Regions from separate parts of the Solibacillus sp. FSL W7-1436 genome, predicted to be linked through region 1. Evidence: riboswitches for the same ligand, from Rfam matches in the RefSeq annotation. Region 1 holds a riboswitch; the other holds the start of a gene.
The links. Region 1 has a riboswitch for S-adenosylmethionine ahead of MKX73_RS08700 (O-acetylhomoserine aminocarboxypropyltransferase/cysteine synthase family protein). Riboswitches for the same ligand answer to the same signal wherever they lie in the genome.
Positions count from the first base shown of each region.

Region 2: linked by a shared signal. The riboswitch ahead of MKX73_RS02225 (methionine ABC transporter ATP-binding protein) and the one ahead of MKX73_RS08700 (O-acetylhomoserine aminocarboxypropyltransferase/cysteine synthase family protein) in region 1 are both predicted to bind S-adenosylmethionine.

Region 1 covers NZ_JBBOWV010000001.1:1,731,689-1,737,191, reverse strand. Annotated here, with positions in the region: gene MKX73_RS08700 (O-acetylhomoserine aminocarboxypropyltransferase/cysteine synthase family protein) at 122-1,426, opposite strand; SAM riboswitch class I at 1,543-1,657, opposite strand; gene nfsA (oxygen-insensitive NADPH nitroreductase) at 1,903-2,637, shown strand; gene MKX73_RS08690 (hypothetical protein) at 2,894-4,573, opposite strand; gene MKX73_RS08685 (lysoplasmalogenase) at 4,744-5,406, shown strand; gene pepT (peptidase T) at 5,437-5,503, shown strand, end outside.
Region 2 covers NZ_JBBOWV010000001.1:430,428-435,930, reverse strand. Annotated here, with positions in the region: gene MKX73_RS02250 (acyl-CoA dehydrogenase family protein) at 1-783, shown strand, start outside; gene MKX73_RS02245 (arsenate reductase family protein) at 1,110-1,466, shown strand; gene gcvH (glycine cleavage system protein GcvH) at 1,547-1,927, shown strand; gene MKX73_RS02235 (toprim domain-containing protein) at 2,018-2,344, shown strand; gene MKX73_RS02230 (thioredoxin family protein) at 2,352-2,654, shown strand; SAM riboswitch class I at 2,716-2,818, shown strand; gene MKX73_RS02225 (methionine ABC transporter ATP-binding protein) at 2,963-3,991, shown strand; gene MKX73_RS02220 (methionine ABC transporter permease) at 3,984-4,652, shown strand; gene MKX73_RS02215 (MetQ/NlpA family ABC transporter substrate-binding protein) at 4,806-5,503, shown strand, end outside.

The DNA.
Region 1 (5,503 bases):
TATCCCTATTGTATTACTTGGTATTCAATTTGTCAATAAAACTTATAAAAATAGTAGGGATTAATTTTCTAAAAATTGCTTAGCTTTTCGAATGGGAAAAGCTAAGCCTTTTTTTAAGGTATTATGCGTTTGTTTCCACCCCTACTTCAGCTGCAACTTTCGCTAATGCCTGTTCTAAATCTGCGATAATATCTTCTGCTGCTTCTAACCCGATCGATAAGCGAATGAGCTCTTCCGATACGCCTGCAGTTTTTAATTCTTCCGCAGATAACTGTTGGTGCGTTGTACTAGCAGGATGGATAATCAATGAACGGGCATCCCCGACGTTTGCTACATGCGAGAACAATTCCACGTTATCGATTACTTGGCGACCTGCTTCACGCCCACCTTTAATGCCGAACGTAATGATCGATCCGAAGCCGTTTTTCAGATACTTCTTCGCTAAATCATGTGTCGCAAAATCTTCAAAGCCGTTGTAATTTACGTATTCCACAAATGGGTGGTTTCTTAAATACTCGGCAACTTTTTGTGTGTTTTCATTATGACGGACAATACGCAAATGAAGCGTTTCAAGTCCTTGCAGGAAATTAAATGCCGCGTCAGCAGATAATGTTGGACCAAAATCACGCAATAGTTGAACACGAAGCTTTGTCGCAAATGCAGCGCCTGCTGTGTCAATTCCGTAGCGTAGACCGTGGTAAGAAGTATCCGGTTCTGTAAATCCTGGATGTCTTCCTTGCGTCCAGTCGAACTTCCCGGCATCAACGACAATCCCGCCGATCGTCGTTCCGTGGCCGCCAATCCATTTTGTTGCAGAATGAATGACAACATCCGCGCCGAATTCGATCGGATTACTTCCATATGGGGAAGCAAATGTGCTGTCGATTAATAAAGGAAGACCATTGTCATGAGCGATGTTTGCTACCTCTTCGATATCCAGTACTTTCAAGCTTGGATTTCCGATAATTTCAGCGAAGATCGCCTTCGTTTTATCCGTGATTGCCGCTTGGAAGTTTGCAGGATCTGATTCATCCACAAATTTTACTGTAATGCCGTAGCGAGGCAATGTAGTTGCGAATAAATTGTAAGTTCCGCCGTAAAGAGAACCTGCCGCAACAATTTCATCCCCTGCACCTGCAACGTTTAAAATAGAAAATGCCACTGCTGCTGCGCCAGATGAAAGCCCTACTGCAGCTGTGCCCCCTTCTAATAAAGCAACCCGTTCTTCAAAAGCCCCGACTGTCGGATTCATAATACGTGAATAAATATTGCCTGTTTCCTGTAATGCAAATAGACGTTGCGCATGAGCTGTGTCGTTAAATGCATAGGCAGTTGTACGGTACACCGGAACTGCGATTGCTCCTGTTTCCGGGTCTGGCTTTTGACCCCCGTGTAATAATAGTGTTTCTGGTCTTAAGTTTGTCATTTTATTACCCCCAAAAATTTAATCGATGGTGAAATCGGTGTTTTTGAGGAGGATTTTTTAAATGAAAAAAACCCTCTTCAGTTAAGAAGAGGGTTGCGCATGAGCAAGTTTGCCTCCTCTTATCTTTCAAAATGATTGTCCATTTTGTAGGATTTAGCACCTTAGTCAGTTCATCACTTACTGGTTGCCGGGCATCTCAGGGCCTATTCCCTCCGCCGCTCTTGATAAGAGTTATGTGATTTGTGTTCCATCGTTGAGTCTCAGTATAAAACATACTAATCCGATATGTCAACACAAAAAAATTAAAATTTTCAGATTTCTATTCTGATAGCTCTTATCTGTATTTAACGATATGCAAAAGTTCCCTTCCTATGAATTCGAACAGACACTAATAATCGACTTCAAGTAAAATATTGACTAAAATAAGCTTGAAGGCTATACCATTACGTTTAATTACATAAAAGGGAGATGTTCACGTGAATACAAAAGAATTATTACGCAGTCATACATCTGTTCGTAAATATACAGGAGAGGAAATTTCAAAAGAAACGGTCATCGATTTGATCGAAACAGCGCAAATGGCGGCAAGTTCTCATTTTGTACAAGCATACAGCGTTATTTGGGTAACGGATGAAGAAAAGAAAACGAAGCTTGGTGAACTGTCTAAAAACGAATTTCAGTTCAAAACAGCGGGTGCCTCATTCTTGTTTTGCGTAGACTTCAAACGTTTGCAAGTAGCGGGTCAAAAACACGGGGTTGATATTTCTGCTGACACGGCTGAAAACGTGCTTGTAGGGGTAGCAGATGTTGCATTATTTGCCCAAAACTTCGTAATTGCTGCCGAATCAATGGGTTACGGCATTTGCTATATCGGTGGTGCCCGAACAAATCCTAAGGAAATCAGCGAGCTGTTCAATTTACCGGAATATGTTTTCCCGTTATTTGCGATGACGATCGGCACACCGACAAAACGCAATGAAACAAAACCGCGTTTACCGGTAGCTGCAGTATTGCATGAAAATGGTTATGACGTTGATAAGTACGAAACGCTTCTGGATGAGTATGATGGAATTATGGAAGACTATTACAGCAGCCGCTCTTCAAATCAGAAGACGGCAACATGGACGAAACAAATGGCTGATTACTTAGTTGAACAAAACCGTCCGCATATGAAAGACTTCCTCGCTTCACGTGGCTTTACTTGGAAGTAAGCTAATAAAAACCAAAATGCTATTTTTCTCTCTGAGGGAGAAAAATAGCATTTTTTTGCTGAGCGTTAAAAATTGATTTCCATTCCGGGTCGGACGCTTTCCGCGGGCGTGGCCTGAGCCTGTAGTCTCAGGCGTCACGCTAATCCCGCTGGAGTCGCCTCCCCTCCATTCCAATCAATTTTATAAAATAGCCGTTTCTTAATAAGGATTTTCTTCTTATTCAACGGTACTTATACTTCTGCCCAAATTTCTTTATTTATTTCAACCCTTCAATCTGCAATGATTTTACAGGTTGGAAATCTTCACCTGTTTTTGCATACGTAATCGTCGCCTGGTCACCTTCTTGCAAGTAAATCGCAAATGGTGCAACTTCTGTAGAAACGATGAAGTTTTCACCTGTATTCGCCAGGAATGATACGATCGTGAAATCACCTACACGCTCTTTATAAACACGCACGACTTTTACCGTCGCCTTCGCTTCTTCGGCATTCGAAGTACCGTCTACCGTACTTCCGCCACGGCTTAGGGCTGTTTTATAAAGTCTTAACGCTTCATTTGGTGTAGTTCCAAATGCTGAAATTTCAGGATTTGCTGCAGACACGATAAAGTAATTTTGCAGGAATCCGTTCGCATCAAGTACAGCTGACAGCCAGCTTGCTTCACCGTAGAAGTTGTAAAGGATCGGCATTTCGCCTTCCCATTCTTTTTCGATGAATTTTTTCTCGATAATTTCAAGAGCCCCTTGTGAATCCATATAAGACTCTTCCAGGTTTCCGGTATAATACGTTGCTTCTCCGGTACGTGCATGTGTCAATGCATAGCCGAGCATCGAGTCAACGCCCTCTTTCGGACTTGTAAAATCAGTGAAATAATACATTTCCCCGTCTTCCATAAAGATCGGACTTACATTTGCTTCCGTACCTTCATCACTCGGCAGCTTAACATCCTTTTTGCCGACAAGACTGTTCCAGAAGCCGTGCACATAGTTACCGTAATAACTGTTTTGCAAACTTACCGCTTCCGGTGATACAGCACCGTCGATAAATGCCGGTACATCTGCAATCGCAATTTTTTCTGTTGCTCCTGTTTCCGCATCAACAAGTACAATTCCTTTTACATCAAAGCCGTTACGTGCCGAAATAAATTCGCCGTAAGAACGGATGTAATATGGTTTTCCATCTTCATCAATTTCCAGCTGCGGATCACCATAGAAAATTAAAGATGGGTTTTGAAGACGAATATGACGCTCCAGGTTTTTATTTAAATAAGCAGATGGAACATAGCTCATTTCAGCCTTCACAAACTTTGGATTATCGCTTGAATCTGTAGCACTCATCGTGAAATAACCAGGTGTTGTTTTCCCGTTGAACCACTTAAAGAACCCTGAAAACTCAACAGGTGCAATGTAAACATACTGATCATTCACTTTTTGAATTTGCAGATTCCCTAATTCATAGTAGCTTGTGTTCGGCACCTGTCCAAACGCTTTTTTCATTTTGTTTTTAACGAACTTCGGCGGTACACTTGCCGGTGTTTTCGTTTCGTCAAACGCCGATATTTCCGTTTTTTCTTTCATCTCAGAAGATTTGAATTTTTCATCTGCATTTAAAAATGGTGCGCTTACTAAATAGCCGATCCCAATAATGCCGACAAGCACAATCGCAGATTTAATTTTTTGCTCCTTACCGACTGCAAAGATTGCCCCGATAATCGCTACAACAGGTATTACATATAAGAAAATCGTCCAGCTTAGATCGATTTTGGAAATATATACTGTTAAAAATACTGAAACAAAACTTAGTATAAATGTTGTAATGAATAAACTCGTAAATGTTTTTGATGAAAGCTCCTTATTGCGCACCTTTTTTGATAACGGCATTAATAATAATGTGATCAAAAGTGCTCCAATTGCCGTTATTAGCAATAATTGTCCCATAACAATCACCCTCTCTTACTTATTATGTACGAATAACCTTCCAAAAAGATTCATAAACAAGTAAAACTGCATAACTTCTGGCATAATAGAGCATATATTGAATTTTCTTGAAAACATATTTTCATTATTTAGTAATTAAATATAAACAATTCAACTTAGGGGGTTAATGGATGGCACGTAAAGTTCTGATTTTACTGTTCTTCGGGCTTGGCTTGTACTATGTATTCTTTTTTGAAACGATCGATAGTTCGCTGAAAATGGTCTTTAAGCTTTTGCCAATGATTTTGCTTATAGCGCTGGCATTTTTAACGAAAGTGCAAGTGAAATCTCCGTATTATTGGCTCATTTCCACCGGTTTAATTTTCTGTGCAGTTGGCGACTATACATTGCAGTGGTTCATCGTTGGACTGAGCTTTTTCCTGATCGGCCATATTTTCTATATTTTTGCGTTCCGTTCAACAAATCAGCAGATTACACCATTGTATGTAAAAATCGTATTAGCTATATACGGTGCGGTTATGATGTTCTGGATTGCGGGAAGCCTGATGCAAAAAGGAGATACTGTACTTGCCATTGCAGTGACTGCATATATTTTCGTTATTTTAACGATGGGATGGACATCGTTCCGAACAGGTAGTAAGTTTGCTGTCATCGGCGCCATCCTCTTTATCATGTCGGATTCGGTACTTGCTATTAACCGCTTTATGTTTGATGTTCCCGCTTCCCATATCCTGATCATGTTTACGTATTACGGCGCACAGTTTTTCCTCATGCTCAGCATAATGGAATATGACAAATTTAGTTCAAAAACCGAAATAAAAAGTGTAGAATAAAAGCAATAAGTAATAGGAGGTCTTTTTCGTATGAAAGAGAAAGTAATTGAACGTTTAGTACGCTATGCAAAAATTGATACACAATCAGATTTCAACT
Region 2 (5,503 bases), 1.3 Mb from region 1:
CAGTTGTCTGACGAAGAGCAAAAAGACGGCAAATCAATCGCAGCAGCAATCGCCGAATATGCTATTGAGTGCTCGATCGCAAAAGTATTCGGTTCTGAAACATTGGATTTCGTAGCGGATGAAGCGGTTCAGTTACACGGTGGTTACGGCTTTATGGCTGAGTACGAAGTGGAACGCATTTACCGCGACTCTCGTATTAACCGTATTTTCGAAGGTACAAACGAAATTAACCGTATGATCGTACCGGGCACATTTATGAAAAAAGCATTAAAAGGTGAGTTACCGCTTTTACAAGTAGCGCAAGAACTGCAAAACGAACTATTAATGCTTATGCCTGAAGAAATTGGTCAAGGTGCATTAGAGCAAGAGAAATATTTAGTGAAAAATGCGAAGAAGATCGCAGTACTTGCAGCAGGTGCAGCAGCACAACGCTATGGCGCAAAACTGGATGCAGAGCAAGAGCTGTTAGTGAACATCGCGAATATTGCGAACCAATTATACGCAATGGAATCTGCAGTAATCCGTACACAGAAAGCAATCGAGCGTGACGGAGAAGAAAAAGCAGCACAAAAAATTCTTTATACTCAAATTTTCTGTCAGGAAGCATTCGCAGAGATCGAAAAAGAAGCGAAAGAAACATTAATCGCTTCAGTTGAAGGTGACGATGCACGTATGATTTTATCGGCATTACGTAAATTAACGCGCAACAACCCTTACAACTTAATTCCGAAAAAACGTGAAGCTGCAGCGAAACTGATCGAAGCAGAAAAATATGTAGTTTAATAATTTGATTGTAATCGGGTGCATGGCCGTGCACCCGGTTTTTCTATGAATTTTCTAATAAAACAGGAAATGTTCTAATAAGATCTTAAAAGTTCTAATATATCGGGAAACTTCTAATATAAATACACTATCTTCTAATATGTCACCGGAATTTTCAAATAAGTGAAGCCATTCTTCTAATATCAGTTCACTATGTTCTAATATCTTCACACATCTTCTAATAAAAACCATATCCATTAAATGTCCGGTCATGCGAACACATTTTTGATTTGTCCTTCTATTTCCGTTACAATATAGGGAAATCCAGGGCAAAAAGGAGTACTTACATGACAGTAAAATTCATCCAATATCCGAAATGTACAACTTGTAAAAAAGCGCAAAAATGGCTAGACGAGCAAGGTGTGGACTATGAAAATATTCATATTGTTGAGCAGACACCATCTAAAGAGGAACTTAAAGCAATTTACGAAGCAAGCGGAGTGCCTTTGAAGAAATTCTTTAATACTTCGGGCATGAAATATCGTGAATTAGGCCTGAAAGATAAACTGCCGACAATGTCCGAAGATGAGCAATTGGAGCTATTAGCATCGGATGGTATGTTAATTAAGCGACCGCTCGTTACAGATGGAAAAAAATTAACTTTAGGATTTAAGGAGTCTGACTTCTTAGAAACTTGGAAATAAACAGTTATTCACATTGTATTTCCGAACGAAATATGGCAAAATGAACTTGATTGTACTACATATATTATGGAGGTTTTCGAATGAGCACACCAAAAGAGTTACGTTATTCAAAAGAGCATGAATGGGTTAAAATTGAAGACGGTAAAGCGACAATCGGTATTACGGATTTCGCACAATCTGAACTGGGCGATATCGTATTCGTAGAATTACCTGAAGTAGGCGATGAAATTTCAAAGGATCAGCCTTTCGGTAGTGTAGAATCTGTTAAAACAGTTTCTGAACTATATGCACCACTTTCTGGTAAAGTTGTAGCAATCAACGAAGAATTATTGGACAATCCAGAATACGTAAACGAATCTCCATACGGCAATGCATGGATGGTTACTGTTGAGTTAACTAGTGAAGCTGAAGTTGAAGAATTATTAGACGCAGATGCTTACACTGCATTAATCGAACAATAATATGAAACACTAAAGCCTTCTAATTAAAGGTTTTAGTGTTTTTTTGTTATTCTATATATAAAGGTGACGGATGAAAGGAAGCGTGTATGGATGGGAAAATGCATCGTTGTTGAAGGTCGTGCCGATAAAATGAGATTACTTCCGATATTAGCTGAGGACGTGACGATCATATGTACAAATGGCACAATAAGCGAAGTCAATTTGATTGATTTATTGGAAGACTATGAGCAAGATGAAATTATCACGATGTTTGATGCAGATAAAAACGGTGAAAAGTTACGTAAACTGATGAACCGTGCATATCCCGAAGCGACACAGCTAATCATACCTCATGAATATGTGGAAGTAGAAAAAACACCTACTAAAATCTTAAGGGATATTTTACTACAGGCAAAATTTTTAGTAAAAGAAGGATGACAGTATAATGGAACAATGGACGAAACAGCAGTGGGAACAGAACGTACAACAGCATGATCAGACAGCTTTTTTCTTATATACGCCTATGTGCGGCACATGTGAAGTGTCGGAAAAAATGTTGGATGTAATTGAGAAATTACTCCCAGATTTACCACTTGGTATGGCAAATATCAATTATTTAGGGGATTTGCCATATGAGTTGAAAATTGAAAGTGTACCTTGTTTAATCGTTTCAGACAACGGGGAACTAACGGATAAAATTTATGCGTTTAAATCCGTACCGTTTTTGTATGAAATATTAAAAAAGTAATTGACGTATTCACTTTGTCGTGATAAAGTAACATTCATAATAATAAAACTTAATAACGTTACTCTTATAAAGAGAGGTGGAGGGAAGTGCCCTATGAAGCCCGGCAACCAGCGTTTACGCAAAGGTGCCAATTCACACAAAGTTTAAACTTTGAAAGATGAGAGAACGGTTTACCGTATAAATGTATGTGAAACCTTTCTACTTGTCATGGTAGAAAGGTTTTTTTCATTCAACGGAGGTTTTGGATGAAAAAGAACATGATTTTGAAATAGCAAGCAGGTTATTTCGATTTAGAAGGAGTACAACCGATGATTGATATACAAAATATTACTAAAGTGTATAACACGAAAAACGGTAAACTTACGGCAGTTGATAATGTAAGCTTATCGATTAACAAAGGAGAAATATACGGTATTATCGGCTACAGTGGTGCCGGTAAAAGTACAATGATCCGCCTGCTGAACGGTTTGGAAAAGCCAACAACAGGGTCTGTCATTGTAGGCGGCCAGGATATTGCAAAAGCTTCCGGGGCAAAATTACGAGAAGCGCGTCAAAAAATAAGTATGATTTTCCAGCATTTCAATCTGCTCTGGTCCCGTACAGTCGAAGAAAATATCGCATTCCCACTTGAAATTGCAGGTGTTTCAAAAGCTGACCGTGAAAAGCGAGTAGAAGAGCTGATTGAGCTCGTTGGTTTAAAAGGAAGAGGGAAAGCATATCCTTCACAGCTGTCCGGCGGTCAAAAGCAGCGTGTGGGCATTGCAAGAGCGTTGGCAAACAACCCGGAAGTGCTTTTATGTGATGAAGCGACTTCAGCGCTTGATCCGGAAACAACGGATTCCATTTTGGAATTACTGCTCGATATTAATAAAAACATCGGTCTTACAATTGTACTCATTACACATGAAATGCATGTTATCCGCAAAATCTGTAACAGAGTAGCGGTAATGGAAGCCGGAAAAGTTGTGGAGCAAGGTGATGTATTGCAAGTGTTCCAGCATCCTCAAGCACCAATTACGAAAAACTTCGTATCACAGGCTTCTGGTGAAACGCAGGAAACACAAGCATCACTAGAACAAATTTTTGCCAACTATCCAGGAGGCAAAATCGCCAAATTAATATTTGCCGGGGCAACGACAGAACAGCCTGTCATCTCGCAAATGATCAAGCAATTTGACGTAGTTGTAAATATTGTCCATGGTAAAATCTCGAATACAACGGGCGGTTCATTCGGTACATTGTTTATTCATATCAATGGCGAACCGAAAGCAGTCGCGGAAGCATTAAGCTTTTTAGCGAAACAGGAAATTCAAACGGAGGTGATTGAGCATGTTTAATCAATTATTTCCGAACGTCGACTGGGGTAAAATGCTCGAAGCAACATATGAAACAATTTATATGACGGCTGTTGCGACAGTCATCACATTTATACTCGGACTTCTGATTGGGATTGTCTTATTTTTAACGAGCGACAATCAATTATGGGCAAATAAAATTGTCCACTTTTTAACAGGATCATTCGTAAATATTTTCCGGTCGATTCCATTTATCGTCCTGATCATTTTATTGATTCCGTTCACAAAGTTTTTACTTGGAACAATCCGTGGCGCAAATGCAGCATTGCCTGCGCTAATAATCGGTGCAGCACCGTTTTATGCGCGCATGGTATTAATAGCATTGAGAGAAATTGATAAAGGTGTCATTGAAGCGGCCCGATCAATGGGAGCGAAAACTTCTACTATTATTTGGAAAGTGCTGATTCCGGAAAGCTTACCAGCATTAATTTCAGGTATTACGGTTACAGCTGTCGCTTTAGTAGGATATACAGCAATGGCCGGCATTATCGGTGCGGGCGGCTTAGGTAACCTGGCATTCCTTGACGGTTTCCAGCGTAACAGGACAGATGTGACATTGATGGCAACGGTTTTAATTTTAGTTGTCGTATTCATCATCCAGTATATTGGGGATTTCATTACAGCAAGAGTGGACAAACGATAGTTAGTGGCTTCTAAGGCCGTAATTATAAATATTGGTGCATCGAAACAATATGGACGCAAACTTTAAAAAAGTGCGCGTCTATAAGATGAATAATCAGAATATAAAAAAGGTTTCGATAAACTGAACAAACTAAAAAAAGGGTAGGTAAAACAAATGAAGAAATTATTATCAAGCGTTATTTTAGGAGCTTCTGTGCTTGCTTTAGCGGCATGTGGAGGAGAAGATGAAAAATTAGTAGTCGGTGCTTCAAATACACCACACGCAGTTATCCTTGAAAAAGTTAAACCAATTTTAGAGGAACAGGGCATTGAGCTGGAAATCAAAACTTATACAGATTACGTACTTCCAAACCAGGATTTAGATAACGGTGATTTGGATGCAAACTACTTCCAGCACATTCCATACTTCGAAGCACAAAAAGCTGATTTCGATTATGACTTTGCGAATGCTGGCGGTATTCACATCGAGCCAATCGGTGTTTACTCTAAAAAATATTCATCTTTAGAAGAGCTTCCTGAAGGTGCAACAATTTTACTTTCTAACTCAGTAGCAGACCATGGTCGTATGCTTTCATTACTTGAAGCACAAGGTTTAATTAAGTTAGCTGAAGGTATCGATAAAACAAAAGCGGAAACAAAAGATATTGTAGAAAATCCGAAAAACTTCGTATTCGATGCAAACACTGCAGCTGAATTATTAGTGCAAATGTATGAAAATGAAGAAGGTGATGCTGTATTAATCAACTCTAACTTCGCGATCGATAACGGCATTAACCCATTGGAAGATTCAATTGCAATCGAATCTAGCGAATCACCATATGTAAACATTATCGCAGTAAAATCAGGTGAAGA